4 regions of the Pseudoalteromonas phenolica genome follow, and region 3 is predicted to be linked to each of the others. Evidence: predicted binding sites of a transcription regulator. Region 3 holds the regulator's gene; each other region holds the start of a gene.
What was found. Region 3 encodes sigma-54, which starts transcription at its own class of promoters, with help from an activator protein. Its sites were predicted from a motif close to GTTGGCACGNNNNTNGNNT; they were not measured.
Positions count from the first base shown of each region.

Region 1: PP2015_RS12285 (DUF3192 domain-containing protein) is a predicted target of sigma-54. The motif match lies at 5,170-5,188, and genes of this name have one in related genera.
Region 2: PP2015_RS10575 (FlgO family outer membrane protein) is a predicted target of sigma-54. The motif match lies at 2,963-2,981, and genes of this name have one in related genera.
Region 4: PP2015_RS00620 (EF-hand domain-containing protein) is a predicted target of sigma-54. The motif match lies at 1,950-1,968, and genes of this name have one in related genera.

Region 1 covers NZ_CP013187.1:2,774,947-2,782,358, forward strand. The annotation lists gene PP2015_RS12260 (type 2 periplasmic-binding domain-containing protein) at 1-621, shown strand, start outside; gene PP2015_RS21655 (DUF1289 domain-containing protein) at 632-874, opposite strand; gene PP2015_RS12265 (lysophospholipid acyltransferase family protein) at 1,016-2,116, opposite strand; gene PP2015_RS12270 (SO_0444 family Cu/Zn efflux transporter) at 2,212-3,651, opposite strand; gene zntR (Zn(2+)-responsive transcriptional regulator) at 3,635-4,048, opposite strand; gene PP2015_RS12280 (D-2-hydroxyacid dehydrogenase) at 4,123-5,070, shown strand; gene PP2015_RS12285 (DUF3192 domain-containing protein) at 5,234-5,614, shown strand; gene PP2015_RS12290 (GGDEF domain-containing response regulator) at 5,649-6,551, opposite strand; gene PP2015_RS12295 (PAS domain-containing hybrid sensor histidine kinase/response regulator) at 6,552-7,412, opposite strand, start outside.
Region 2 covers NZ_CP013187.1:2,410,109-2,417,520, forward strand. The annotation lists gene PP2015_RS10550 (DUF6136 family protein) at 1-118, opposite strand, end outside; gene PP2015_RS10555 (ABC transporter ATP-binding protein) at 124-708, opposite strand; tRNA gene PP2015_RS10560 (tRNA-Arg) at 784-858, opposite strand; gene PP2015_RS10565 (FlgO family outer membrane protein) at 949-1,611, opposite strand; gene PP2015_RS10570 (FlgO family outer membrane protein) at 1,621-2,295, opposite strand; gene PP2015_RS10575 (FlgO family outer membrane protein) at 2,309-2,932, opposite strand; gene PP2015_RS10580 (thymidylate synthase) at 3,149-4,000, opposite strand; gene lgt (prolipoprotein diacylglyceryl transferase) at 4,046-4,834, opposite strand; gene PP2015_RS10590 (sulfite exporter TauE/SafE family protein) at 4,844-5,656, opposite strand; gene ptsP (phosphoenolpyruvate--protein phosphotransferase) at 5,741-7,412, opposite strand, start outside.
Region 3 covers NZ_CP013187.1:327,993-335,404, reverse strand. The annotation lists gene PP2015_RS01570 (KpsF/GutQ family sugar-phosphate isomerase) at 1-930, shown strand, start outside; gene kdsC (3-deoxy-manno-octulosonate-8-phosphatase KdsC) at 931-1,482, shown strand; gene lptC (LPS export ABC transporter periplasmic protein LptC) at 1,479-2,033, shown strand; gene lptA (lipopolysaccharide transport periplasmic protein LptA) at 2,023-2,547, shown strand; gene lptB (LPS export ABC transporter ATP-binding protein) at 2,550-3,275, shown strand; gene PP2015_RS01545 (RNA polymerase factor sigma-54) at 3,323-4,843, shown strand; gene hpf (ribosome hibernation promoting factor) at 4,872-5,159, shown strand; gene ptsN (PTS IIA-like nitrogen regulatory protein PtsN) at 5,162-5,614, shown strand; gene rapZ (RNase adapter RapZ) at 5,632-6,480, shown strand; gene PP2015_RS01525 (HPr family phosphocarrier protein) at 6,482-6,757, shown strand; gene mgtE (magnesium transporter) at 6,876-7,412, shown strand, end outside.
Region 4 covers NZ_CP013187.1:131,315-138,726, forward strand. The annotation lists gene PP2015_RS00605 (trypsin-like serine protease) at 1-855, opposite strand, end outside; gene PP2015_RS00610 (EF-hand domain-containing protein) at 1,134-1,358, opposite strand; gene PP2015_RS00615 (EF-hand domain-containing protein) at 1,379-1,600, opposite strand; gene PP2015_RS00620 (EF-hand domain-containing protein) at 1,654-1,884, opposite strand; gene PP2015_RS00625 (sensor histidine kinase) at 2,150-3,580, shown strand; gene PP2015_RS00630 (hypothetical protein) at 3,582-4,091, shown strand; gene PP2015_RS00635 (sigma-54-dependent transcriptional regulator) at 4,095-5,405, shown strand; gene PP2015_RS00640 (XRE family transcriptional regulator) at 5,463-6,116, opposite strand; gene ahpF (alkyl hydroperoxide reductase subunit F) at 6,325-7,412, opposite strand, start outside.

The sequences.
Region 1 (7,412 bases), 1.4 Mb from region 3:
GATATACTCACGTTTAATCGCCCTGCTGACACACCTCAATCAAGATATGTTGTAGAGCTAATTTCACTCGTTTATAAAGAAAATGGAATAAACGTTAAGTTAATAGACTTTAACCGAGACAGTGCTTTAGTTGCTGCGAATGAAGGCGTATTAGACGGGCAGTTAGCAAAAATATCGGGGTTGGAAAATACTTATAAAAATTTAGTCCGACTCGAGACTCCCTTATTAGACTTTAAACTTAACCTAATCAGCTTTTGTAATGCATGTACTTTATCTGACATGCCTTCTCTGGTTATCCATTCTACTTACCCAGCGCCTGCTAAATACCTTGAGTCAAACCCATACAATGGTCAGCTTTATAAAGTGAAAAGCGTTTCAACATTACTCAATTTACTAATACAGAAACAGGTTTCTGCAGCACTCGTTATCGGCTTTTATTTAGATCCTTATATGCACAAGCTTCAAAAAGCAGGTATCAAATTCACTACACTAGACTCTCAACATGTCTATCATTACCTTCACAAAAAACACCAGCACTTAATACCTGCGCTCACGGCAACACTGACGCAGTTGAAACAATCAGGAAAAATGCGCGAATTAAAGAGTAAACATAATCTATGATGAAGGGGTGTTAAAAATCGAAAGGGGTTTGTTGAACAGTGTCTTCTTTGGATTGTTTTTTCTTACTGGCTAAATACCGCTTATAGCGTTGCTGACATAAGGTTATCACTTTTCTTTTTTGTTGATCTGTTAGTGTATTCCAGGCAAAGCGCTCTTCTCTACTACGGTAACACCCTTTGCAGTAGCCGCGATTATTTACCTGGCAGATCCCCTTACATGGACTAGGGATCTCAAAAATCTCAATCTGTTCCATCAACAGTTCGTTAAAAATGTATAGTCTTTAATCTATTTTTAGATTTTTTAACCTACTGTTGTCAACAACATAAATTGAGAAATAAAAGCATGCAATAAAAAAGGGAGCCTGACAGCTCCCCTCTAATCATTTAAATAACACTTAAACAAATTCGCCTTTGCGCTTTAATGGCTCAGCGTACATGGCCAAAATTTGTTGGTGTAATTCACTTGGAATTGACTCAAGACGGGTCTGAAATTCACTCTTCAATTCAGACGAAACAGACTCTTCTTGACCACCAGCAATGTAATTAGATGAATGAAGGTGATACTGACTGATAATTTGTTTGTCGATACTTGCGGCTAACGCTTCAGGCGTATCACACTCTTGTGTAATCGGCGAACCAAACGAAACATGCACATGGCCTTTGTCTGAGCGCATGCCTTCGATAATACTTTCAATGTCTTCACCCTCAGCTTTTACATACTCGCCATGCGCTTTCTTATGAACAAGTTCTTTTGCTTTAGCCACGGCACAAGGCTCGTATTGGTAAGAAATAGACACAGGGACAATTTTTAACTGCTTAACATAGTCTTCAAAAGGCAACTTTAAACGGCGACCTTGTAGCTGTAACATCTTTAAAAGTGCTGGGTCTGTTTGGTCAACACCATCTTTTGCACGCCCCTCTTTTTGCGCAATCCAAATTGAATTACCGGTATCTAAAGAGTCATAAATATATGCAGAAAGCTGACTTAACGCTTTTAGCATTTCTTTCGGTGCTTTCACTGAACGCTTCACGATAAAGCTCTTATTCAAGCGCATCAATTCGTTAATATATGGCACTTGCAACAAGTTATCACCAATTGCAATACGTACAGTTTGCATATTGTGTGAATGTAGCCCCCAGTTCATGATTGCAGGATCAAGTGCAATATCACGGTGATTCGAGATAAATAGATAAGATGTAGATTTGTCGAGTTTTTCTAAGCCAGAGAAGGTTACTTCACTTGTCGTACGTTTAATTAATAGCTCTAAATAACCTGCAACTTCTTGTTGAACCTGTTCAACAGTTACAATATTGCCCCATTTCTTTCGAAGCTGGCTACGCACTAAAGGTCTTGCAATGAAAGGCCATTTATTTAACCATCCTGGCGCGTTATGCTTGGCAATTACATCAATAAAATCATTGTCTTCTAAAAGGCGAGACAGCGCGGCTGGGACTTCTTCATCATTGTAAGGTCTTATATCTGCGTATTTATCCACAAAACTACTCATTGTCACTGGGTAAAAAAAACGAGGTATTTTATCTTGCTAATCAGTTGGATGCTAAGGTTATCAACTCCGACCAGATAAGCCTATCATTTCATTCGTTGTTTTAACGATAACAGAACTAATCGAAACATTAAAATCAACAATATAATACCTAGGCTATGTATTAACCAACTCGGCATTAGTTCATGCTCCATAGCGTGTGCCGGATTAACAGTAAAACCATACTGTTCAACTAAATAATCAGTTAAAAAGCCAAAAGCAATGGCTACACCAATTACACCTGTTAAATAAGCGCTCACAGCGCGTTTTCCGAGTTCAGTCGCAACAACACCTAAAGTGGCAATATTTGTTGCCGGACCTGCCAGCATAAACACCAATACTGCACCTGGTGAGACACCAGCCATTAATAATCCAGCAGCAATCGGAGTAGAAGCAGTCGCACAAATATACATTGGAATACTTACCAAGATCACCACAACCATTGCCAGTATGCCATCTCCCCACTGGCTTAAGAATGATGTAGGTACAAAGGTTTGCACAAGCGCAGCAAAAAATAGTCCGATCATCAGCCAGCCCATGGTATCACTGAGGAGTTTATTACAACTAAAATGAATGGCTTGCTTCAGCTTAGAAGAAAAAGACGCTACTTGCAGTTCATGCTTTTTACTATCGCAACACGAAGCTTCGCTTTTCACAGGCTTTGTTTGATGCTCTGTATCACAACAGCTAGCAGTTGTTGCAAGCAACGCTTTGTCGCTATTTACGATAATAGGCTCAGGTGATGTGGCACAACAAGATGCTTTTGCCTCAGTTTCTACAACTGTTTTTACGCTACTGCAGCTTTTTTGCTTTTCTGCTTGCTGTGACCCGCAGCAGCTAGATGCCGCAGATTTCTCTTCTTTCTTCTCGCTCAAATTCTTAGATGTTGTTTCACAGCATGAGACTTTTGGCTCAATTTTTACTTCAGCCTTTTTACCACTGCAGCAAGTTTGTTTCTCAGTGGTATTCTCTATATCTGTTTGTTTAGACGCACAACACCCAGTCCCCGTTGATACCAAATTAGTATCAGTTACATCGGTTTGAGTATTTTTATCTAAACTCTTTTTATCTAAGCCCTCTTGTTCAGAATCTTTCTCTTTGCCCACCAATAAACCTGCGACTATCGCACTCGATACTGCAGCTATGGGCCTAATAACTGCCATAAATGGTCCAAGCAGAACGTATGAAACGGACACAGAGTCTACGCCAGTCTCAGGTGTCGACACTAAGAACGCCGTCGTTGCACTTTTCGAGCCTCCAGCTCTTCTAAGTCCAACTGCGGCTGGAATAACCCCGCAAGAGCATAAAGGCATAGGCGCGCCAATCAAGGCTGCTTTGATGGTCGTCCAACCCCCTTCTTTACCTAGGTGTTTCTGTAAGAAGTTTTTTGGTATAAACACATTTAAAAGCCCTGCGAGTAGCAACCCCAACATTAGCCACGGGGCTGACACTAAAAATAAAGACCAAAAATTAGATAACAGGGTCATCCGCTGCCTCCAAAGTAGTTAAGATTGAACAACCGGTCGCGAGCTCAGGCCCACCACAGCAGGCATCAGCTAACAGTGATAAAGATTTTTCAAAGCGTTGTAATTCAGCTATTTTATCGCGAACAATTTGCCTTTTCTGTAAAGTGAGCTGTTTCACTTCACCACAGCTGTGCAGTTGCTTATCGACTTTAATCGCTAACAATTCTTGAATTTCTTTAAGGCTAAACCCAACTGCTTTTGCTCTTAAAATAAACTGCATTTGTTGTTCATGTTTAGGGCTATAAATACGATAACCTGCCTCGCTGCGTTCACTGAAACTCAGTAAGCCATGCTTTTCGTAATACCTTAAGGTATCCGTACTAATATCTAAACGCTTTGCTAACTCGCCTATTTTCATCTTACACTCCCGACTTAATAAGTACATTATAAACCTTTGAGTTAACTCTAAGGTCAAGGTAAGAGATTAAATTTATGAAGATAGTCTTGCTTGATGCAGCCACACTTGCCAATGCTAACCTAGCGTCTTTGTCGACACTAGGACAATTAGTTGAATACCAGCACACAAATAAAGAGCAGGTACTTACTCACTGCAAAGATGCTGATATTGTAATATCCAATAAGGTTGCATTAGATGCTAAAACCTTAACCGAATTACCAAACCTGAAACTTATCTGTGTCGCAGCAACAGGCACAAATAATATTGACCTTGATGCTGCTAAGCAGTTGGGTATTCGAGTTTGTAACGTCGCGGGTTACTCAACTCCATCAGTAGTGCAACATACTTTCACTCTACTTGGCAATTTAATGACCAACATCCACCGCTACCAGCAAGATTGCGCGAATGATCTTTGGCAAAAAAGTAATATGTTTTGCCGCCTTGATTATCCTATTACAGAGCTTGCAGGTAAAAACTTTGTGATTTTTGGCTATGGCAGCCTAGGGCAAGCTGTTGGTAAAGTTGCCGAAGCATTTGGCGCACAGGTCATTATTGCTGAAAGACCAAACGCTACTGATATTCGCCCTGGCCGAATAGCATTCACCGAAGCGTTAAAGATGGCCGATGTGTTATCTATCCATTGCCCGCTTAATGATGAAACCCGAAATTTATTCAATAGGGAGACCTTAGATTTGCTTAAACCTACCAGCTTTGTGATCAATACAGCCAGAGGCGGTATAGTTGATGAAGCGGTTTTAGTTGAAATTCTGACAAATAACCAAATTGCAGGAGCTGGCTTTGATGTTTTATCTGTTGAACCTGCACAAGCAAACAACCCACTTGCAAATTATCAAGGGCACAATTTAATACTAACCCCACATACAGCTTGGGCGGCGAAAGAATCTATTGATCGACTAGTGAAAGAAATAGCAAATAATATTGTAAACTTTAATAATGGCACAGCCAGTAATGTGGTTGTGTAATTCGCTAAAAGTTGGTGAATAACCCTAAAATTTAGAAGGGTCTACACTTTAAATTCTGTATAAAAAACAACAATCAATTGTAAAATATAGACTTTTAAAGTTGGCAACAATATTGCTCTAATAAAAACAAATTATCCGAAACGAATTTTTAAGGAAATCTACAATGAAAAAATTATTACTTGCTGCTGCGCTAAGTGCACCATTACTGTCAGGCTGTATCGTGGCTGTTTCAGATGATGGCGTTGAAACTGGTTGGGGTAAAAACTATAACGGTGAAAGCTGGCAATATCAGCAAAAAGAGAACCGTAAAACAATTTCAAAATTAGACCTTGGCGCTGACTACAACCAAGTACTTGAGCAGCTTCCAACTCCTGACTTCACTGAGTTAGTTAGAAAAGAAGAAGGTGTTTATAAAGTGATTTACATTGCAACGAATAGTAAACACTCTGATGGAAAAGTAACGAAAGACGAATGCACGCCACTTGTTTTCAAAAATGAAAAGCTAATTGGTTTTGGCCAATCAGCTCTATTACAAATTTTATAAATAGCCTGAGATTTCATTAAGCCGTTAAACTCACTTAACGGCTTAATATTGTAACCCTTTCTTGCTGCATATGAGACTTAACAAGCGCGTCATCTGCTAGCTTTAACACTCCTTGCTCACTACCGCTAAAATCTTTATCTATATGCACAATGCCAATACTAATACTCACATGAGCACAGATAGGCGAACTCTTATGAGGAATTGTTAAATCATCTATAACATCATGCATATGTTTAGCAAAAAGCGCGATTTGGTCTTTATTTCTCCCTTTTTGTAACGCCGCAAAGCGCACTCCATCATAACGCGCCACAAAACCATCATGCTTACGACTGCTCTCATTTAAAGCTTGTGCAACTTTAATCAAGCATTCATCTCCAGCAGCATAGCCGTACGTATCATTAAATTCTTTAAAATAATCTATATCTACTAAAAATAGTGAGAGAGGTTCATAACTTTTTGAACAGGCCTGCCAATAACTGGTTAGCGTTTCATCTAGCAACCTACGATTAGGGATCTCTGTTAAGCCATCAATCGCAGCCAACTTCTCGAGTAAATCGTTCTTTTGCTTGATTGCTAAATGATTCTTTACCCTTGCTTTCACTATTACTGGGCTAAACGGCTTGGTAATGTAATCCATAGCGCCCATTTCAAGTCCTTTGGCTTCATCGTTATAGCTGTTACTCGCAGAAATAATAATAAATGGAATTGAGTAAGTATTTTGCTTTTCTTTTAATTTTTCTAGCAAGTCATACCCACTCATACCGGGCATTCTAATGTCTGAGATAATCAAATCGACTGTATTTGACTCTAGAAAAGTTAATGCTTCCTCTCCACTGGCACACAGCGAAATACTGTATTCATCAGCCAAAGTGTTTTCTAACACAACTCGATTTAGAGGGTCGTCATCTACAATTAAAATATGTGCACTATTTGCCATTTAACACCCTCTTGCTCTTTCATTTATAAACGCTTGTACTTTTAATAATTGCGTTTTAAGCTCAACGACTAATTCAGGGTTAACGATTTTTTGCGCTTGCTTCACATTAGCCTCTAACTGCTTCGCTGCGTCCGCTAACCGCTCAAAGCCTAACCCTGCTGACGCACCTTTAACACTATGCGCTAATAAGATCATGTCTTTTACTTCAAGATCACTCTCTAATTGCTCAATATATTTCGAGCATAACTCAGAAAACTTCACCAGCATATTATCTAAAAATGAGGATTCACCCATCATTTGCTGAAGCGCAAAGGCTTCATCAAAAAACTTGCGTTGTGGTCTTACGTGCTTAACCAATATTTTCTCTAGCTCTTCAATGCTTACAGGTTTATTAATATATCCCTGCATCGAAGAATGCAAATATTCTTGTTGAGAAGATATTTCTGCGTTAGCAGTTAGTGCAAAAATGGGGATCTCATTTAAATGGTAGCTATCAGAAAGTTGCTTGGCGGCTTGAAACCCATCAACCTCTGGCATATGGATATCCATGAAAATAATATCTGGCCTTAGTTTATCGACCGCATTACAGATATCTTTTGCAGTTTTACTAATAACGACATTTAACCCCAATTGCTTTAATAAGTTTTTTGCTATTTCTAGGTTTATTTCATTATCATCGACGACATAACATAATGCGCCACAGTAACTATGTTGAGATCTTGAGCTACTTACTCCGCATGATTGTAACGGCTCTGAAAAATGGGATGATTTTTGTTTTGCAAAAAATACTTGTGACAAACACGATTGAAGAAATGCCCCTTCTTCACAAAAAGAAGCATTGCATGTAAGCATTTCGGTTAA
Region 2 (7,412 bases), 1.8 Mb from region 3:
CTGGTAAGAAAATATAAAACATCGTCATGAGCATAAGTACAAACTGTTGAAGCTGTTTAAATAGCTCATTTATGGCGAGACTAAATGCCTGATGACGGTATGAAAAGTAATGCTTCATAGCGCTTACTCTCCGAACAAGGGCTGCTGTTCAAAGCCAATTTCAACGAAAGGCTCTGGCTCATGACAACTAATTATTAATTGCCCTTTATACTGCTCAATCCAAGCTAGTAGCGCTTTTACACTCTCTGTATCAAGCGCTGCACTCGGCTCATCTAGAATTAAATAATCACAGTGACGCATCATGGCATTAATTAATTGCAGTTTCTTTTGGTTACCCGAAGACAACTCACCTACTTTAGTATCGAGAAACTGATTGAAATGTAACATCTCACAAAATGCATCTGGCCATTTACATTGCCAACTAGACTGCGTGAGCGTCAATATTTGTTTCGCAGTTAAAAAAGTAGGAAAAGGAATTTTGTCTGAGGCAATAGCAACTTTATTTTGTAATTTCGCAACCTTATTTCCACCTAATAAAATTTCCCCACTGTAATGAGGGTCGAGGCCAGCAATAATGGTAAATAACGTTGTTTTCCCCAAGCCATTTTCGGCTTCAATACACAGCTTATTTGCATTAAAAACGCTTGAGTAATTTTGAAAAACGATTTTATTTGCAAAGCTCTTGGTAAGATTTTTTACTTCAATCACACGATACTCCTTTTTGAAGAGCATGACTGTAGCATATTTAGGGATAAAGATACGGGAAGAATAAGAGAAGTTTACTGGCAGCCTCTACAGGAATCGAACCTGTAACTACCCCTTAGGAGGGGGTCGTTATATCCATTTAACTAAGAGGCCAAGCCATTGATATTTATAATATATAGCTAATCGTTCAGATTCAAGTCTACAGAGCTTGTTAAGCTAAAAATTTAAGCGATGCAAATTAAGTTATCTCGAAGACACTAAAATGTTTTCTGTTCTCAATACATACCAAGGGATCATTTTGCTCGATGTTGCTATGACCTTTTTGCTTTCAAGCGACATAACACGGGCATTCACGAGCACACCTTTATCGCGATAAAGCATGGTGCCAGATAACACATATTCAGCTGCATCAGAGTTAAATTTTGATTCAGACTTTCGGCTAAAAACATAATCTCCCTTTCGAGAAATATACACATTATCCATCAGTTTAGTATCAACAACTTGATAGCCAAATCGATGTAATTGATGCATAAATGTTTCAGCCAATTGATTCCCTAACTGATCACTGGTCTGCAACGTGCCATCTAAACGAACAAATGAAGCAACAGCGAGCTCTGTCGACATCTTTTGTGCCTCATTTAACAAATCAGACAACTCAATGGCCATCTGCTCCACATAATTGTCGAGTTTTACAAAATGATTCATTGGTACATAGTCAGGCTTAGTTGGCTGAATTTCTTCATGTTCAATCTCAGACTGCATTTTAGTAGAGACTGCGTCTGTCTCCATTGGCTGCTCATTCATCACAACCACGGATTGACTCATAGCTGGCTGTCCCATTAATAAACTGCAGCCAGAAAGAGTAACAGCTGACGTTAAAATTGAGAGCAAAGAGAGAGTTTTCATCTAGTCCTCCTATCTTGCATTTGATTTCAACATGATCCCGTCAGTGCGCTCACTGCTGCCAAGTGCATCTAATACAGATTGCGGGATTAAGCCTTGAGCAGAGCCGACAACCGCTTTACTTTGCAAGCCAACAACACGGACGTTAACTAATACACCGCCTTTATGATTGACTAGAGTACCTGCCATCACATATTGAAAGTTTTGCTCTTCATCAAGCTCTAGATAATCACGACTGAATACGAAATCACCTTTTGGTGTTACACGCATATAGCCTGTTGTTTTGAAGTCGATAACAGGGATACCGTATTGATATAGCTCATGCATAAAGCTTTCTGAGATCTGGTTGCCTAGTAGCGTCCCCTCGTCATACTTGTCGTCTAAAAATACAAAGCTGGCAACAGCCAATGGCGTATTTTGATTTACATATTTTAGGTTTGACGCCAAGTCTTGCATCATACCGCGGACATAATGGTTGATGTTTTTTTTAGGGCCATTATGTGTACCAAACATTTGCTTTTGCTCAGGCGTTTCAGCTTGAAAGAACTGATTGGTATTCATAGGTGACTGTATACTGCGTGTTATTTTAGTCGAATGAATAGTTTGCGCATTACTCTCGTAATTCTCTTGCATTGTAGCGCAGCCCATAACTGATAATGCTAATAATGATGTTAACAGTGCTTTCATGTTCTGCTCCTAATTAATACTCTGCTCGGTATAGTTTGTCGTTGCGCATTTGTACTTTTTCGTCTGTCCACATGACGTTAATCGGTACTTCTGCAAAACCTGCTGAAATCACTTGCCCATTGAGGACATTAACCAAACGCGCATTAATCATGTTTGCATGCTCTTGTCGTGTGATAGTGCCAAGAATAACGTAGTCAATGTTTTGACGAGCTCTAAGGTTGTTAAGGTCACGTGTCAACATATCCTCATGATGTTCACTGACTGTGATTGAATTGCTAAGTCTATGTTCAACCATGCTATAACCTAGTTGGGTCATTTGGGTTATCAAACTTTCTTGAATTTGCTGGCTAAGACCACTGCTTTGCTGAACGGCAGTTTTTTGCCCCAACTCAGTTGCCATAGTGAAGCTCATAACGGCAATACTAGCATTTCTAAGCCTGCCCGCTTCACCTCGATATAACTGCGAAGCTAAATTACTAGTGTATTGGTGAAGTGAGAAACTAGACATGCCCTTTACCTCCATAGGTAACGACCCCTCTACCCCCTTGGGGTTAGCTAGTTCTTCTTCTCGTTTAATCTCATTTAATAACTGGCAGCCACTTAATAACGTGAAAAGGGCTAATATACACAGGCGCATGACAACTCCGCATAAATCTTTTCTTAAAAAAAGCAAGAATCACGCCAAGCAAATTCCGCGTTCAAACTCATTAGTAAACTTATCGACCAGTTTCTAGATAACTTAAGGTAGAAGTAACATTAAAGGAAGGGAATAATTTAAATGTATGTAACAAGCATCAAAGTACTATTGCCCCTATTCAAACAAAAATTAAAAATAGGGGCTAATAGGTATTAATTACACAGAGAAAGGATAAGCAATTGGCTCATGGTATTGATAACCCTCAACGTCAAAATCGTCGAGTGTTACCCATGTTTCAATATCTTCTAAGGTTTTGATCTCTGGATTAATATGTAGCTTAGGAGATGGGAAAGGCTCTCTTTTAAGTTGAACATCGCGCATAAGCTCTAATTGATCTTCATAAATATGCGCATTGACTATTTTGTGGTATGCCTTACCGGGTTTGTGACCCGTAATTTGCGCCATTAATGCCAATAAAGTAAACACTTGTATTTGGTTGAAGTTTTGACCTAACGGCACGTCACATGAACGTTGTGATGATGTTAAATATAGCGTATCACCCAATAGAGAAAAAGTATGTGTGTGCATACATGGGCGTAAACACCCCATTTCAAATTCACCTGGATTATAAAATGTCAGAATCTCACCACGGTCATCAACACCATTACGTAAATCGTTATAGATTTTTCGTAACTGATCAAATTCTTTACCTTCTGAGTTACGCCAGTTACGACCTTGTACACCGTAAACACGACCCATATCGTCTTCACCTTTACGATAAGGGTTTTGCAACCAGGCTTCGTTATCATTCGCATTGGCGTTCCAAGTATTGCAACCAATAGCGCGAAATTGCGCAGCGTTATTATAACCACGAAGATAACCAAGCAACTCAGCAATGGCTGCTTTCCAATAGCTTTTTCTAGTTGTTACTAGAGGAAATTCATTCGCAGCTACATTGTATTCTAAATCAGCGTTAATAACTGATAAGCAACGTTTACCGGTTCTTTCGTTTTCAACCCACACACCTTCATCAACGATGCGACGGCATAAATTTAAATACTGGTCCATAAAAATACCTTAATTCTGAACTCTACCCTTCATATTTAAGAGTAATTATTTTTGTGCGGCTGGTTTTGTTTTATATGCCCAAATCATAATACCAAGGCCAGCAATGATCATTGGCATTGATAGAATTTGGCCTTGTGAAATCAGGCCGCCATATAAACCAATATGGGCGTCAGGTTCGCGGAAATATTCGATACAGAATCTAAAGAAACCGTAACCGAATAAGAATAGGCCAGCGACACTGCCCGTAGGGCGTGGCTTTTTAGCAAACCAAATGAGCATAATAAATAACACTAGGCCTTCGAAAAAAGCTTCGTATAATTGCGATGGATGACGCGGTAATGGCCCACCAGTTGGGAATACCATCGCCCAAGGCACGTCTGACGTACGGCCCCATAATTCACCATTGATAAAGTTACCAATACGGCCAGCCAATAGACCAACAGGAACCAATGGTACGACAAAGTCGCCAACCGCAAAAGGTGAACGTTTAGTACGCCAAGCGAAAATAAAAATGGCAGTTATCACACCTAATGCGCCACCATGGAATGACATGCCCCCTTCCCAGATTTTGAAAAGGTAAAGTGGGTTTTCTAATAAATAGGAGAATTGATAGAACAGCACATAACCAACTCGACCACCTAAAATCACACCTATCATGCCGTAAAATAATAAGTCATCAACTTCTTCTGTTTTCCAACCTGAGTTTGGTTTTGCTGCTTGACGCTTACCAAACCACATTGCAAACGCAAAGCCGATTAAATACATGAGTCCGTACCAACGGACACTTAAAGGCCCAATCGAAAAAATGATGGGATCAATTTGTGGAAACTCCATAGCCTTTCCTTAATTAACAATCATGTTGGCAGCGATAACCATGAGTAGCGCTGCAAAGATTTTTTTTATTGTTGAAACAGGTAAATATTGCGTCGATTTTGCGCCTATTGGCGCCATAAACCAGGAGGTTGAAACAATGCCTAGTAGAGCCGGTAAATAAACAAACCCAGCAAAGCCTTGAGCCAACTCAAAATGCTTACTACCTGCACTGATATAACCCAGCGACCCAAATAAGGCGATTACAATACCACAAGCGGATGCACAGCCGATGGCTTTTTTCATATCCATTGAGAAAAACGTCAACAAAGGTACAAGTAACGCCCCCCCTCCGATACCAATCATCGCAGAAAGGCCACCTGTAATACTGGTAAAAAAAGTTAAAATAGGGCCATTTGGTAAGGCTCTCGAAGGCGGTGTCGCTGCTTTCCTGCTGCTGTAGAGCATTTTTAAAGCAATTAGAACCACACAAACAGAGAAAATAATCCTAACTACCGCTTCAGGTAGAAGAGAGGCCATAAAGCCACTCACTAAAGCCCCTAAAGCCACACCTGACATGATCCAAGGTGCGACTTGCCACGGTACATTACCATTTTTATGATGAGCTAAAGCCGAAGACGTCGAAGTAAATAGAATAGAAGCCAAAGAGGTTGCGATCGCTGCAATCACTACCTGTTCTGCTGGAAGAACATCAAAATGCAACAAAATAGCGCTTAATACAGGTACTATGATAAGGCCACCACCTATCCCTAATAACCCGGCTAAAAAGCCTACACCACTGCCCAAAATGGCACAGTAGAGGACAAGCAGTAACAAGTCATTCATGAACGCATTCTCTTCTTATAATTTGCGCGTCATTTTACCCGATTTGAAATTGATTAAACACCTGAAATAAACCTTAACAAACAGTTAGTGTTTAGATTGGTAGAGTAATTCACTAAACTCATTCTCTATCATAAAGCTCTTAAGTAAACGGTGAACTTGTTTCGTCGTCGATTGCTTTAGACACTCACTTAAAAGCGCTTCCATATCAGCGACTTTTAAACGCCTGAGTACCCACTTCACCTTACTCATTGTCGAAATATTCATACTTAAACGTCGATAACCCATTGCTATCAATAAAATAGCGCCTTCAGGTTCACCGCCTAACTCACCACACAAGCTAAAGGGCAGTTCTAAATTTTGACATTGTGAGGCAACCTGGTTGAGCACACGTAATACACTCGGATGGAATGGGTCAAAAAGATCGGCTACTTGCGCGTTATTTCTATCAACCGCAAGTAGATATTGGGTTAAATCATTACTACCGACCGAACAAAAGTCGACTTTGTCAGCCCACTCAGGCAGTAAATAAATGCTAGAAGGCACTTCAAGCATGACGCCGATTTCTGGTTTCTCGATTTGAATAAATTGATCAGCCCACTCTTCTTGCAATTCAAAGTAAGCTTGCTCGAGTAACTTAAGCGCTTCATCTACTTCTTCGGTATGACTCACCATAGGTAACATAATCTTTAGATTACCTAATCCCGTATTGGCCTTTAACATAGCTTTAAGCTGATCTAACAACAGCTCAGGATGATCTAGAGAAATCCTGATCCCGCGCCAACCCAGAAACGGATTTTCTTCAGTAAAGTTAAAATAGTCGAGTACTTTATCGCCACCAATGTCGAGCGTTCTCATTACCACATTTTCTGGGTGATAACGGGTCAATACTGCTCTATACCATTGCTCTTGTTCAGCTTGTGTCGGAAATTGGCCTTTTTGCATAAACCAAGCTTCTGTCCGGTATAGACCAACCCCATCACAGTATTTGGCAATTTCTTGCTCTGTCGACAAATCCAAACCTGCATTTACTAACAAGCTTATATGCTCGCCATCAAGCGTTACAGCTTCTAAATGATGCTCTGCTTCAAATTTATCATGTAATTTACTTTCTTGAAGATGTAGCTGTTTATATTCTTTTTTAAGCGCAGGCGTGGGCGAAATATAAACTCGCCCTGCATAAGCATCTAGAATGATATCTTTGTTTTCAAACTGTAATAACGGAATGTCTTCAATACCCCAAACAGCTGGAATGCCCATTGCTCTGGTAAGTATAGAAGCGTGTGAGTTTGCAGAGCCATTCACACTGATCACCCCTTTTAAGCGCTCTTTTGGTACTTCAGCCAACATGGTCGGAGTTAATGTGTGCGTAATTAAAATAGTATCTTTTGGATAGGATTTAACGGCTTGTTCTGTACTCATAAGATGATGTAAAACACGTAACCCTATTTCTTTTACGTCTATTGCTCGCTCTTTTATATAAGGGTCAGACATAGCATTAAATTGGCTAACCAAGCTTTCAATGACATATTTTAGTGCGCTTTTTGCACTCCACCCTTGCTCTAGCTGCGCTTCAACCTGTCGGCCTAAACTGCGGGCATCTAATAATTGCTGATACACTTCAAAAATCGCGACTGCTTCTTTTGGCATAGAGTCACTGAATGTTGAAGCCATAATATGAAAGTCTTGTCGTGTTGCAGATACAGCTTGTGCAAAAAGCTTTTTCTGTTGTTCCACATTATCGCTTCTTTGCATATCT
Region 3 (7,412 bases):
AATATTGAAAAGCAAGCCATTGATGAAATTGCACAATACATTGACGATAGCTTTATAGATGCTTGCCAAACTATTTTTGACTGTCAGGGTCGTACTATTGTCATTGGTATGGGTAAATCAGGGCATATAGGTAATAAAATTGCAGCTACACTCGCCAGCACAGGTACTCCCGCTTTTTTTGTGCACCCAGGTGAAGCAAGTCATGGTGATTTAGGTATGATCACCAAAGACGATGTGGTCTTATTGATCTCAAACTCAGGAGAGACCAGTGAAGTGGTCAATATTATTCCTGTTATTAAACGTATTGGCGCAAAAACTATCTCAATGACAGGTAATCCAACCTCCTCAATGGCTAACCTGTCAGATATCCATTTATGTATTGCGGTTTCAAAAGAAGCCTGTCCACTTGGTTTGGCTCCTACCGCAAGCACCACTGCAACACTCGTCATGGGCGATGCACTCGCAGTAGCATTGCTTGAAGCTCGCGGGTTTACCGCAGATGACTTTGCACTTTCTCACCCTGGAGGTTCTCTAGGAAGACGTTTACTGCTTACCCTCGAAGACATTATGCATAGAGGTGAACAACTGCCTATTATAAAAACAGGTAAGCTCATTAAAGATGCATTATTTGAAATCTCGAGTAAAGGTCTAGGCATGACAGCGATCGTTGATGAGCAAGGTATCTTAGCGGGTCTTTTTACCGATGGTGATTTACGCCGTATTATTGAACAAAAGCTAGATTTGCACAGCGCTAAAATTGATGATGCAATGACTGTTAAATGTACAACTGCAAAAGCAGATATGTTGGCAGCTGAAGCATTGAATATTATGGAAAACAAACGCATTAATGGTTTAATTGTGGTTGACGAAACTAATCGCCCTATTGGTGCTCTGAATATGCAAGACCTATTAAAGGCAGGAGTAATTTAAATGCAGTTTGCGGATTTGTATCAGCCAATCAGCCAAGATGTGGTATCGAGAGCAAAGCAGATTAAGCTGCTAATTTGCGACATTGACGGTGTATTCTCTGATGGCCGAATTTATCTTGGTAATCAAGGTGAAGAGCTTAAAGCATTTAACACCAAAGATGGCTTTGGCATAAAAGCCCTCATCAACGCTGGAGTTGAAGTTGCCGTGATCACTGGGCGTCATTCACAAATTGTTCAGCAGCGTATGACTAGTTTAACCGTTAAGCATATTTACCAAGGACAAGAAGATAAGGTGCAAGCCTACGAAGAGTTGAAAGCAAGCTTAAGCTTAACAGATGCCGATATTGCTTATATTGGTGATGATGGTCCTGACCTACCCGTTATGGAACAAGTTGGTTTTGCTGTTGCTGTTAACGATGCGCATCCAATTATTCGAAACCTTTCGCACTACACCACATTATTACCAGGTGGATTTGGTGCTGTGAGAGAGTTAACTGACTTAATTATGTTGTGTCAGGGTCAGACCCTAGGGACATCAGGAACAAGCGCATGACGGTGAACCGTGCCATATTACTGGTTATTTTTGCACTGACCATGTACTGGATATGGTCACCTTATTTTAATCAACCTGAAAAACAAGATGCCACTGATGAAGAGAGCATCGCCACACCAGATTACATAGCGACAGATCTGAAACAAACCAAATATTCAGAAGCGGGCTTACGAAATTATTTAGTCGAAGCCAATAAAATGGAGCTTTATCAACAGCTGGGGTTCAGTCATTTTACCGCCCCCACATTTACCCTGTTTAATGGGCCGCAAAATTGGCAGCTTACTGCCAATGAAGCGACATTATATGAAAATAACATGCTGATATTAGAGGGTGATGTAAAAGCGCTTAACCTCACTGAAGGCGCAATGATCAGCCAAATAAGCGCAGACCATATTCAAGTAGATATTACTCAGCGTTCAATGCGCTCAGATCTACCCGTAGAAATTGTTGGGCCTCACTTAAATATTAAGGGACAAGGCCTCAATGCAGATCTCAATACTGAAATTATTGAGCTCATTAACCATACGCGAACCATTTATTATGACCAATAAACTATTTCTTTCACTTCTGTTACTCGGCTTTTCTAACCTCAGCTATGCTGAAGAAGCATCTATGTCTCAAGTGTCAATAAAAGCTGGTAAACAGCAAGCACAATTAAAGACAAACATTGGCATCTTTGAAGAAAATGTTGAAATAATTCATGGCAATCGTGAAATTTACGCCGATCGACTTGAAGTTCATCAACGTGAAGAACTAGGTGAAAACAAACAGCTTTTAGTCGCGACAGGTAAACCCGCACGGTTTATTGAAAAGCAAGCCGATGGTACTTTGTTAAGTGCTAGCGCTGAAGAAGTAAGATATGACGTTGCAAATAGACTGCTTACTATCAAAGGCAAGGCCGAAATAAATCAAGCAGGTCAGGTTATCAAGGCTGAAGCGATTATTTATGACATCGAAAAACAATTGATCAGTGCCGAGCGAAACGAGCAAAACCAACAACGAGTGCACACGATTCTTGTGCCCGAGAAAAAGTCTCCAAAATCTAACCCTGAACAAGGTCAATGATCATGAGTGTGTTAACAGCTACGGCCTTAGCTAAAAGCTATAAGGGTCGCCAAGTGGTGAAAAATGTGAGCCTGAGTGTAGAAGCAGGAAGCATTGTTGGTCTACTTGGTCCTAATGGGGCAGGTAAAACCACCAGCTTTTATATGATTGTCGGTCTTGTTCCAAGTGACAAAGGTAAAGTCACCATAGATGATGAAGATATCACTTTACTACCTATGCACAGTAGAGCACGTATGGGTATTGGTTATCTTCCTCAGGAATCTTCCATTTTTAGAAAATTGACCGTGTATCAAAATTTAATGGCTATTTTAGAAACACGTAAAGACCTCAACAAAATCCAAAGAGAGCAAACTTTAGACGACCTACTTGATGAGTTTAACATTCAGCATATTAGGGACAGTCAGGGCATGGCTTTATCTGGCGGTGAGCGTCGACGAGTAGAAATTGCTCGCGCTTTAGCCGCTAACCCTAAATTTATCCTCTTAGATGAGCCTTTTGCTGGCGTTGATCCAATTTCAGTGTTAGATATAAAGAAAATTGTTGAGCATTTAAAAAATCGCGGCATTGGCGTACTCATTACAGATCACAACGTAAGAGAAACTCTTGATGTTTGTGAGAAAGCTTATATTGTTTCACATGGTGAATTAATCGCGTCAGGTACACCTGAATCAGTTTTAGCTGATCAAACCGTTAGAGACGTCTACCTAGGTGAACAATTCCGTCTATAGTTAATGCAAGACATTATCCAAATAACAAAAAGGATTGTTAGAAATACATGAGGCAATCGCTACAGCTGCGCATGGGGCAGCAACTAACCATGACACCACAATTGCAGCAAGCAATTCGCTTACTGCAATTGAGCACATTAGATCTGCAACAAGAGATCCAAGAAGCGCTGGATAGCAACCCTTTACTTGAAGTTGATGAATCAGAACTAGAACCAAGTGCTGATGACAATGATTCAGACAAAGCAGCCAAAGATACTGACTCTGGCGAGCAACTTTCTAATTCTGCTGATGATGGTCACGGTGAGGAGCCGACCAGCGATTACGAGCTTGATAGTGATGCAGCACTTAGCAAAGAAACGGTCAGTGACGATCTAGCCATGGATGTGACTTGGGACGAATACATGAGCGCTGCTCCAAGCTCCAGCAGTGGTCCAATGCCTGAAGACGAAACCATTTATCAGGGTGAAACCACTGAAACACTGCATGAATACCTGATGTGGCAATTAGAGCTCACCCCGTTTAGCCCTACAGATAAAGCCATCGCCGTTGCCATCGTAGAAGCAGTTGATGATGCAGGCCTACTGACTATCAGCACTGAAGAGCTTCTCGAAAGTATTAATGAAGGCAATGATGAAGAGTTAATCGAACTCGATGAAGTTGAGGCTGTATTAAAACGCATTCAACTATTTGACCCTGTAGGCATTGCGGCTCGCTCTTTACAAGAATGCTTATGTATTCAACTCAATCAGTTTGATGCAGATACGCCTTTCATTGCTGAAACAAAAATGGTGTTAAGCGAACATATTGATTTACTCGCTAGCCGTGATTACCGCACCATCATGAAAAAGACCAAGCTCAAAGAGCCTGAGTTAAAAGAAGTGATGACGCTTATTCATAGTCTTAACCCTAAGCCTGCCGCCAGTATTATCCGTGAAGAATCTGAGTACGTTATTCCTGATGTGTCAGTGAAAAAAGTGAAAGGCCGTTGGATTGTCGAACTAAACCCTGAATGCATGCCTAAAATAAGAGTTAACGATCATTACGCGGCAATGTCTCGTTCAGTTAAATCAAGCTCAGACAGCCAGTTCATACGTTCTCACTTGCAAGAAGCCAAATGGTTCATCAAGAGTTTAGAAAGTCGTAATGACACTTTAATGAAAGTTACTAATTGCATTGTGCAACAACAACAGGCATTCTTTGAACATGGACCAGAGGCAATGAAGCCTATGGTTTTAAATGATGTTGCTGAGATGGTCGAGATGCACGAGTCTACCATTTCTCGTGTCACCACTCAGAAGTACATGCATACACCCCGTGGCATTTTTGAGTTGAAGTACTTCTTCTCAAGTCACGTAAGCACTGAAAACGGAGGTGAATGCTCATCCACTGCGATTAGGGCATTGATCAAGAAGCTAATTGCTGCAGAAAACACTGCTAAGCCATTGAGCGACAGCAAGATTGCAGATATATTGGCAGAACAGGGAATCAAAGTGGCACGTCGTACAATTGCAAAATACCGCGAGTCACTCTCTATTCCACCGTCAAATCAGCGTAAAAGTCTGATTTAAGACGTAAACCAAGAGAAGGAAAATGCTTATGCAACTAAATTTAACTGGTCGTCACGTAGAAATTACAGATTCATTAAGAGACTATGTAAACACGAAGTTTGCAAAGCTAGAAAGGCATTTTGATCACATAAACAACGTTCATGTGATCTTAGATGTTGAGAAGCTGGTACAAAAAGCCGAAGCCACTGTTCATTTAAATGGAGCTGAAATTTTCGCTTCAGATGAACATTCAGATATGTATGCAGCCATTGATAAACTCGTTGATAAACTCGATCGCCAAGTTATCAAACATAAAGAGAAATTAACTCGACACTAACCATGAAACTTAGCTCGATTATCAACAAGGACTGCAGTAAAGCTGCGGTCCTTTTTAATAGCAAAAAACGTGCGCTAGAGTACATTAGTGAATTAGCGAGCCAGCACCTTCCTGAACACAATGCTCACGAAATCCTTGATGCCTTCCTGACTCGAGAAAAATTAGGCAGTACGGGCATAGGTAAGGGTATAGCGATCCCTCATGGCCGACTTGCAGGAATAGACTCTATCTTTGCCATCTTAGTGACCAACCAAAATGGAATTGATTTTGACGCAATAGACAATAGACCTGTCGATATTTTGTTGGCACTACTTGTACCTGAAGGTAATAATGCAGAACATCTAAAGACCTTAGCTGCAATTGCTGATAAACTAAACAATAAAGAGTTTTGTAAACAACTTCGTCATGCACAAGACGATGACGCACTCTATCAACTTATTGCGCTTCAAGATTAATAAATAGAGAGGAATCCATGGAACTGATCATCATTAGTGGTCGCTCAGGGTCAGGTAAATCAGTAGCCTTAAGGGTATTGGAAGACCTAGGATATTATTGTGTTGATAACATTCCCGTTAACCTCCTCCCTTCTTTGGTCAGAAGTGTCTCTGATAACTACGACAAAATAGCTGTCAGTATTGATGTGCGAAACCTGCCAAAAGAGCAACAAGAATTTAATGACATTCTTGAATACTTACCCGGCTTTGCAAACCCAACACTTTTCTATTTAGACAGTGATGATCAGGCACTGATTAAACGCTTTTCAGAAACGCGTCGATTACACCCACTTTCTTTAAATAATTTACCGCTTGATTTAGCGATTAAAGAAGAAAAGAAATTACTCGATGTATTAATTACACGCGCAGACGTTCTGCTTGATACCACTGATTTAAGTGTTCATCAGCTTGCAGAAACTATTCGAGAACAAATTCTTGGTAAAAAAGATAAGCAGCTCATCATTACTTTCTTATCTTTTGGTTTTAAACATGGCATCCCTAAACAAGCCGATTATGTATTTGATGCACGTTTTCTGCCAAACCCGCATTGGGAACCAGAACTAAAACCACTTACTGGGTTAGATCAACCAGTTAAAGATTATCTAGCAAGCCATAGCATAGTGCAGAAGTTCACTTGGCAGATACAAACCTTTGTGCAGACTTGGCTACCTCACTTAGAGCGCAATAACCGCAGTTACTTAACCATTGCAATTGGTTGTACAGGCGGCCAACACCGCTCTGTTTACCTTGCACAAACCATTGGTGAAAGCTTTGCCAAAACGCATAACAATGTGCAAATTCGTCACCGTGAGCAAGACGCAGACTAATATGGTCAAAGTAGAAGATACATTTTTAATTCAGAATAAATGTGGTTTGCACGCACGTGCTGCCACAGTACTTGCGCAGTTAGCCCTGCAATTTGATGCGCAAATCACGCTATATCAAGATGATAAAGAAGCCCCTGGTGACAGTGTCCTTGCTCTACTCATGCTTGAAAGTAGTCATGGCAAGCAACTCCGAGTTTGCTGCGAAGGCCCTGATGCCGAGCCCGCACTGACCGCCATTGGTGAGTTAATAGCACAAAAATTTCATGAAGATGAATAACCAAGCACTTGGTAACTCTGCAAAAATTACGTTAAACTTAAGGTACTCTTTTTAGGCATTCATAGTAACTGCCTAAACCTTTATTCTCGGTGCACACCACTCAATAAATGGATTGCCTATGCCAGAAGCCTTAGAACAAGACTATACGTTGCAACAATTACAACAAGTAACGCACGCAATAAACAATGGTCAGTTTGTTCAGGTTAGGCGTATTCTGGCTGAAACTCCACCGTGCGATACCGCATTACTACTAGAGTCATCCCCACATAAAGTCCGTACGCAATTATGGCAGTTAGTTGACCCAGACATCCAAGGTGATGTACTTGAAGAGCTATCCGAAGACGTTCGTATTGGTATTATCAACCAAATGGATCCTGAACTCATTGCAGCCGCAACTGAGGATATGGATGACGATGACTTAGGTGAAGTTCTAAGAAGCTTACCTGAAGACGTCTATCAAGACGTTGTCGGAGCAATGGACGCACAAGACAGAGCAAGAGCAACACAAGCACTGTCTTATCAGGAGCGCTCTGCTGGTGCGCTAATGAGTACAGATACGGTCACCATCAGACCTGATGTGACGCTCGACGTGGTGTTACGTTATTTACGTCTGCGAGGCGAGTTACCCGATGGCACCGATGACTTATATGTTGTA
Region 4 (7,412 bases), 200 kb from region 3:
TTGCTTATAAACTAGGTTTGAGCCGCCGCCAGAATATTTAATGTCGTCGATCCAACCACTCAGTGCTGCTACATCGGCATAAACACCGTATTTACTAGGACGTGCACAGCCGATCCCCCAACTCACAGTACCTAGCTGTACAATCTCACCGCCACGGTTGATCACGATAGGGCCGCCGCTGTCGCCACTACATGAATCTTTTTGACCTTGTGGGTAGCCAGCACAAAACGCGACGCTGCCTACATTGGCATAGTTACCACCTGATTGGTTACATACAGCGTCAGAAACTAGTGGTACGTCGACTTCTTGAATGAATGAAGGGCGACTGCCACCTTCTGATAAACGACCTAATCCTGCAACCGATAATAAGTCGCCACTGCGTGCATATTGGCTTAAAGAGCCTGAAGCGAGACGAACGGCTTGCCCTTGTGTTGGCGTGCGCTCAAGTTTTAATAGCGCGATATCATAGTTCAACGTGCTGCGGTTATATTGCGGATGCACGTACTTTTCAACAACGCCAATGCGGTCGCCATCTGTGCCGCCGAGTCTAAAACCTGCCACTTTTACATCGATAAAGCGGGCTGCTTTACTGCTGACACAATGCGCAGCGGTCAGTACATAGCCATCACCAATGTAACTACCGCCACAAAAAGCGGTCGTGCCATTTGAATTCAATATTTGTGTGTAGAACTGCCAGTTCGCAGTATTTGCAGGACCACCACCAACAATTTGTGGGGTGATTTCAGCATTAGCTTGTTCAGGAATAAATGGCAACGCTTCGCTTTGTGCTTGGGCTGCAAAAGCACTTGAAAGCGCAATGGCTAAACTTGTTGTTAATAGGTTGAGTTTTTTCACAACGGGTGTCCTTGTTGTTTTTTTAATCGAGTGGTGATTATGGGTACTAATAATGTAAATGCAAACAAAATGTTAATGATAATTTTTCATACTTCTGAGGAGAAACAATTTTATTCAGTAATTTTAGGTGCTTTCAAGGTTTCTAAGATCTGAAGTTTAAGAGGTCTGATTTGTATTTGTTTACAGTTTGGTAACGTATAAGGTTTTTCATTGTTTCTACATCCATGTAGAGGGAGAATCCTTTGAGCTATTTTGCGTATGGGAATGGCTGAACCCAATTACTTTTCGGAGTCGAGCGCCTTAAACTCTTTTAGCGAGATCTTACCGTCGCCATCAGCATCGAGGCGGTCAAAAAGTTGCGTTAAGGTGTTTGACGCTTTTGCTTCTTTTTGACTGATATAGCCATCACTATCTGTGTCAAAGTCATTGAAAGAAGCGGCGAAAGCGTGTGCACTTATGAAAGTTGCAGCAGCGATAATAGATAAATTAATCATATTTTTCATAGCCTTGACTCCTAATGTGATTATTGCTTAAAGTTTTTAAATTCAGATTCAGAAAGCTCGCCGTTTTTATTCTCATCAAGTTGATAGAATTGCGCAGCCACTTTTGGAACCGCCTTCGCTTCTGTTTGCGAAATAACCCCATCTTTGTTGGTGTCGACGCTTGAGAATTGCACGTCGCTTGCAAGTGCAAAGGCACTGATGAAAAGTGAAGTTGTCATAAGTAATGTTTTTGAAAGCGTCATAATGAGCTCCTAATTTTTAAAAATGTAAGAAAAGGGTGATAAAGCTAAGCGAATTAGCCTTCAAATTTACCAAACTCTGATTTACTCAGCTCGCCGTTACCGTCGCTATCTAATTTCTTGAACTGGTCGTTAAGGCGCGGATCAGCACTAGCTTCAGTTTTGCTGATGCTGCCGTTACCATCTTTGTCGAACTGTTCAAAAGTGTTTGTCGCTAATGCACTGAAGCTGCTACCTACTAATGCGATGCTCGTTACAAGTAGTGCTGAATTAATATGTTTTTTCATCTTCATTTCCTTCTTTTGGACCACCTCGTTATTGAGTGTGGTGTTCGTCAATGTCGAAGTAGATAACTCAAAAACGGTGCCAAAAATAAAAAATTCATATTTATCAGGTGCTTATTCTGTTCCGTGAGTTTTTATTCAGAAATGATTCAGTTGCAGTGTTGCTAAATAGCAACAGTTAAATGAGTTGAGATATAACTTTTTATTTAAAATCATGTGGTTAGCTTGTTGCATTTTAGCGACATTCAGTTTTTAAAGGGCGAGCACAATGGCTTCAGGGGTAAAAACTAAGATCAGAGCGTGGCGCGTAATTTGTAAAAAACTAAAAATTTCGAGCTCTTTTGTACACCAGGCTATTTTCGCGGTTGTTGTGTCGACCTTACCATTGATTGCATTGACCTTGTGGTTCTCTTCTTCTTTACAACAGTCATCTTCAGAAATGCGTGACTTTTACAAGCTTTCTCAACAGGTTGAGCGAGATTTCAAGGCCGTTTCACAGGCCCTTAAAGTGTTGCAAGATGCCGAGCAAAATAACCAAATACTACAAGACAGTCAGTTGACTCAAACCCTCGAAAATAAGTGGTTTGAAGTTGAAAATATGGCAGTGGCATTAAAAAAATATGCCCGATCAAAGAGCTTTGTTGCCGATTTGCAACAACTTCAACAAACCATGCAATTGCATACTAAATCAGACGATACTTTTGCAAGAATTTGGCGAGATTATTATCAACTGACTGATACGCTAAAGGTCGATTTAGAGCAAGCTCAACAGCAACTCGATGCACATATTGTTCAGCAACAATGGTTGTTTTTTATTGGCTTGAGTGTACTGGTACCCTTGTTGGCTGCGGTGAGTATTCGTTTGTTAGTGAAAGTGCGAAGTAAGTTATCGGCCATCGAAAAAGCCACAGATCAGTTAGGTGTCGGTGAATGGGAAAAACCTATCGCATTATCGGGTAGCGCCGAGTTGGCTAAATTAGGCGCGCGCTTAAACTGGTTAAGATTGAGTTTAAAAAGCCAACATGAAGAGCAAGATACCTTTTTACGCCATGTCAGTCATGAGCTTAAAACCCCCCTTGCGTCCATGGTCGAAGGTACATCCTTACTCAACGAGCAAGTGCTCGGGGCATTAAATGCGCAGCAAACTAGGGTGTTATCAATTATGGATAAAAGCGCTTTGCAGCTTAAAGCGCTGATTGAAGACTTGTTGTTATTTAGCGGCACCGCAAAGCTGACCCAACTAGAACAAAACAAACCCTGTGGCGAGTTAAAAACTGAGCTGCAACAGTATTTTGCTGATTTACCGATGGCACAACATAAGCAACTGAGCTGGCAATTAGATGATTTAGAGCAGTTAAGTGTGCCGCTTTTACCTTGCAAACTGGCACTGACACAGGTAATCAGCAATGCCCTGAGGTTTGCTGAACATCATGTTGAAGTAAGCTTTAGTAAAGCTGCGGACGGTTATCAGTTTGTGATAACCGACGACGGGCAGGGGTTTAATGAAGAAGCGGCCAGTCGAGCACTAGAACCATTTTATAAAGGCGCTGATCAGCAACACAACAACGAGGCACATATGCACAGTGGTTTAGGGTTATCAATTGCGCATGAATGCTGTAAAGCGATGTCGGGTGCATTGATCATTCGTGCTCAACAAGGTGGTCATGTCACCATTAAATTTGGCCTAGGAGCGGCTTAATATGAAACGATTAGTTTGGTTTATTTGTCCTTGGTTACTGACCGGTTGTGTGCTGAGTAGTGATCCAAGCCCCGTTGAGCCTGCTGTACCAGTGGTGCAACTGCCTAGTTATGCACCCGTATCGGTATTGATGTCTTGGTATTTAGCTGCTTGTGAAAAGCAGTCCTTACAGCATAACGACAGTTATTTGCATGAATCGTATTTACATGACTTTTTTAACCGCTATTGCCGAGCAAAAGGTAGCACGAGCCGTTTAGCTGCGCTAAAGCAGGTGCAAAAACAAGCGCCTTGGCCAGAATCGTATCAACACTTTTTTGCGTTACTGAAAAAAGAGAACCAACACACTCAAAGGCTTGCTGGCGCATTGCGAGTTCAGCAAAAAGCCGTAAAACGCTTAACCACAGAATTGAACGAAGTAACGACTCAATTAGATACTTTAAAAGCACAGCTCGCTCAGTTGCAACGCAAGCGCTTGGAGCAAAGCCTACAACCCTTAAACGATGAGGAGTAGAGGATGGCGAATACAAATTTATTGATTGTTGACGATGATGTGCACTTTGCAGAGTTGCTGTCATTACGCTTAGAAAGCTTAGGATATCAAGTGTATTTAGCACATCGTGCCACCCTTGCTCTGTCTATTTTGCAAAAGCATGCCATTGATGTAGTGCTCACCGATCTGCGTATGGAGCACATGGATGGACTGGCACTATTTAATGAAATCAATAAGCGCTTTAGTGCCTTGCCTGTGATCATCATGACCGCCCATGGCTCAATTGAAGAAGCCATCAAAGCGACCGAATCGGGCGTGTCGGGTTTTTTAACTAAGCCAATCGATATCGCAGCGTTAGAGCGCTTATTAGACGGGGTATTAGAGCGGCGTTCAAGTGCTGAGAAAAAGGTCGGTGAGTTTCATGGTTTATTCTATGAAAGTGATTTAATGCACACGCTAGCCTATAAGTTAGAGGCGATTTCTCGCAGTCAGGCCAATATATTAATTCAAGGTGAAAGTGGCACGGGTAAAGAAGTTACTGCTCAGGCAATTCATAAAGCCAGTGCAGTGAGTGAGGGCCCGTTTATCGCCATTAACTGTGGCGCGATGCCCGCTAATTTATTGGAGTCAGAATTATTCGGTCATCAAAAAGGGGCTTTCACTGGCGCAACCAAAGATAAAGTGGGTTTGGCGCAATTGGCCGACAATGGCACCTTATTTCTAGATGAAATTGCCGATATGCCATTGGATCTGCAAGTGAAGCTTTTACGCGTATTACAAGAGCGCAAGATCAGACCGGTTGGTGCAGAGTTCGAAATTCCCATTAATGTGCGAATTTTAAGTGCCAGCCACAAAGATTTAAAAAAAGCGGTAGAAGCAGGCACATTTCGTGAAGATTTATATTATCGCCTTAATGTTATTTCTATTACCTTACCAAGTTTAAAAGAGCGACCTGAAGATATCCCTCTGTTAGCTAATCACTTTTTGGCAAAATTTGCCGACAAGTCATTTAGCCGCGATGCGATAGCCAAGTTGGTGCAATACCCTTGGCCGGGCAATATTAGACAATTACACAATGTGGTTGAATACGCAGTGGCGCTCACACCGGGCAAGCTTATTTCGCTGCAAACGATCAATGAGGCGTTACCCGAAGAAACCGGCGCACCATTTATTGGTTTAAACGAAGCAAAAGTGCAGTTTGAGTACGAGTACTTGCAAAAAGCGCTCGCGATCACCCGAGGCAATGTCGCTGAGGCTGCGAAAATTGCTAAGCGCAATCGCTCCGATTTTTATAAATTACTTAAAAAGCACAATATAGAGCCAAGTGCGGTTTGAGTAAGTCGCTTATAAGAACAAGCCGCATTGCTGCTGAGCAATGCGGCTTTTTAGTAGCTAAAGGCTGCGGCCACACCAGACAATACGACCCGCCACGCCGTGTTGCTCGGCGTTTTGGCTATCAATTTGCCAGCTTGGATAGGCATCGTTATCTGATACCACAGCAATATGATCAGATTTTTGCTTTAAGCGCTTTGCCATTAAACCATCTTGGGTTTGGATCACATACACGCCTTCACGACTGACTTGTTGTTGGCTTAAATCAACCAGCACCATGTCGCCATGCTCAAGGGTTGGCAGCATACTGTCACCGCGAATAGACACGAATGCCAAACGGTCACTGTGTACACCAAGTTGTGAGCTTAACCAGCGTTTATTTAATGCAAATTGCTCGGTGACATCTTCACTGCCGCCCATGCTACCAAAACCTGCACTGGCCTCAACGTCGAGTTGCGGCACCATTAATAGTTCATCTTGGCTTGATGAAAACGGTTTATCGACGGGCTGCTCGCCAGTTAATAGCCAGTTTAAGTCGATGCTAAATAGGCCATACAGGTGTTCAAGGTAGGTCATTGAAGGGCGGCTTAAACCACGACAAATACGATAAATATGCGAAGGTGACTTGCCTGTTAAAATGGCAAATTGGCGTTTGTTTCCGCCAGCAAATTGTTCAACTAGCTCCATAAAACGACGAGAAAAAGCCGTGCTCATAATACATCACCTCAACTTCTTTAATTTGGCCGCACAGCATAATCTCTGACCTGACACTTGTATAGCCAAGTGCAGTGCAACTGCGGAATAAGTAGACAGGTTTGGGTTAAAAATAAAGAAAGCGGCTTGAAACCGAGGTTAAAAGCCGCTTTGACTTGCTGGGTGTAATAGCAAGTATTAGGAGTAAATCGGTGCTTTATTTAGCTTATTACGCTGCGCTTGCTTCGGTTTGTGATTCATCGCTGTGGCGAATAAGGTAATCAAAAGCCCCTAAGCTGGCGGTTGCCCCTGAGCCCATGGCGATAATGATTTGCTTAAACGCTGAGTCAGTCACATCACCCGCAGCATACACACCGCTCATGCTGGTGGCGCCGTGTTTATCAACTTCAATTTCACCAAAGCGGCTTAGTTGTACGTCGGTCTCTTTTAAGAATTCACTGTTCGGGATTAAGCCAATCTGTACAAAAATACCGGCTAAATCGACTTGGTGTTGCTCACCTGATACGCGGTCGGTGTAGCTTAATCCTGTTACACGTTGACCATCGCCTAGCACTTCGGTGGTTTGTGCATTCTTGATGATGGTGATATTTGGCAAGCTGTTGGCTTTGCGAATAAGCACCTCGTCAGCACGTAATGTGTCGGCAAATTCTAATACAGTGACGTGCGAAGTAATGTTTGCAAGGTCAATCGCCGCTTCAATACCTGAGTTACCGCCGCCGATCACCGCAACTGGCTTGCCTTTAAATAATGGGCCGTCACAGTGTGGGCAGTAAGCAACACCTTTGCCTTTGTATTCTTGCTCGCCTGGTACATTCATGTTTCTCCAGCGTGCACCGGTTGCCATGATCACTGACTTGGCTTTTAACGTCGCGCCTGACTCAAGGGGCACTTCGATGTAGTCACCACGAGCAATACCCGCAGCGCGTTGGCCTTTCATAATATCGACATCGTATTCTTTAACGTGCTCTTCAAGTTGTGCAACCAGCTTTGGCCCTTCAGTGGCTTTGACTGAAATAAAGTTCTCAATGGCGAGGGTATCAGCAACTTGGCCACCAAAACGCTCGGCAACAACACCGGTGTTTAAACCTTTTCGTGCCGCATAAATAGCTGCCGATGCACCCGCAGGGCCACCACCGACAACCAGTACGTCAAATGGGTCTTTTTCATTGAGCTTCTCGGCTTGTTTGGCCGCCGCGCCTGTGTCTAGCTTATTGAGAATATCGCTCAGCGATACCGCGCCTTGTGAGAATTGCTCACCGTTTAAAAATACACTTGGTACAGCCATGATATTGCGTG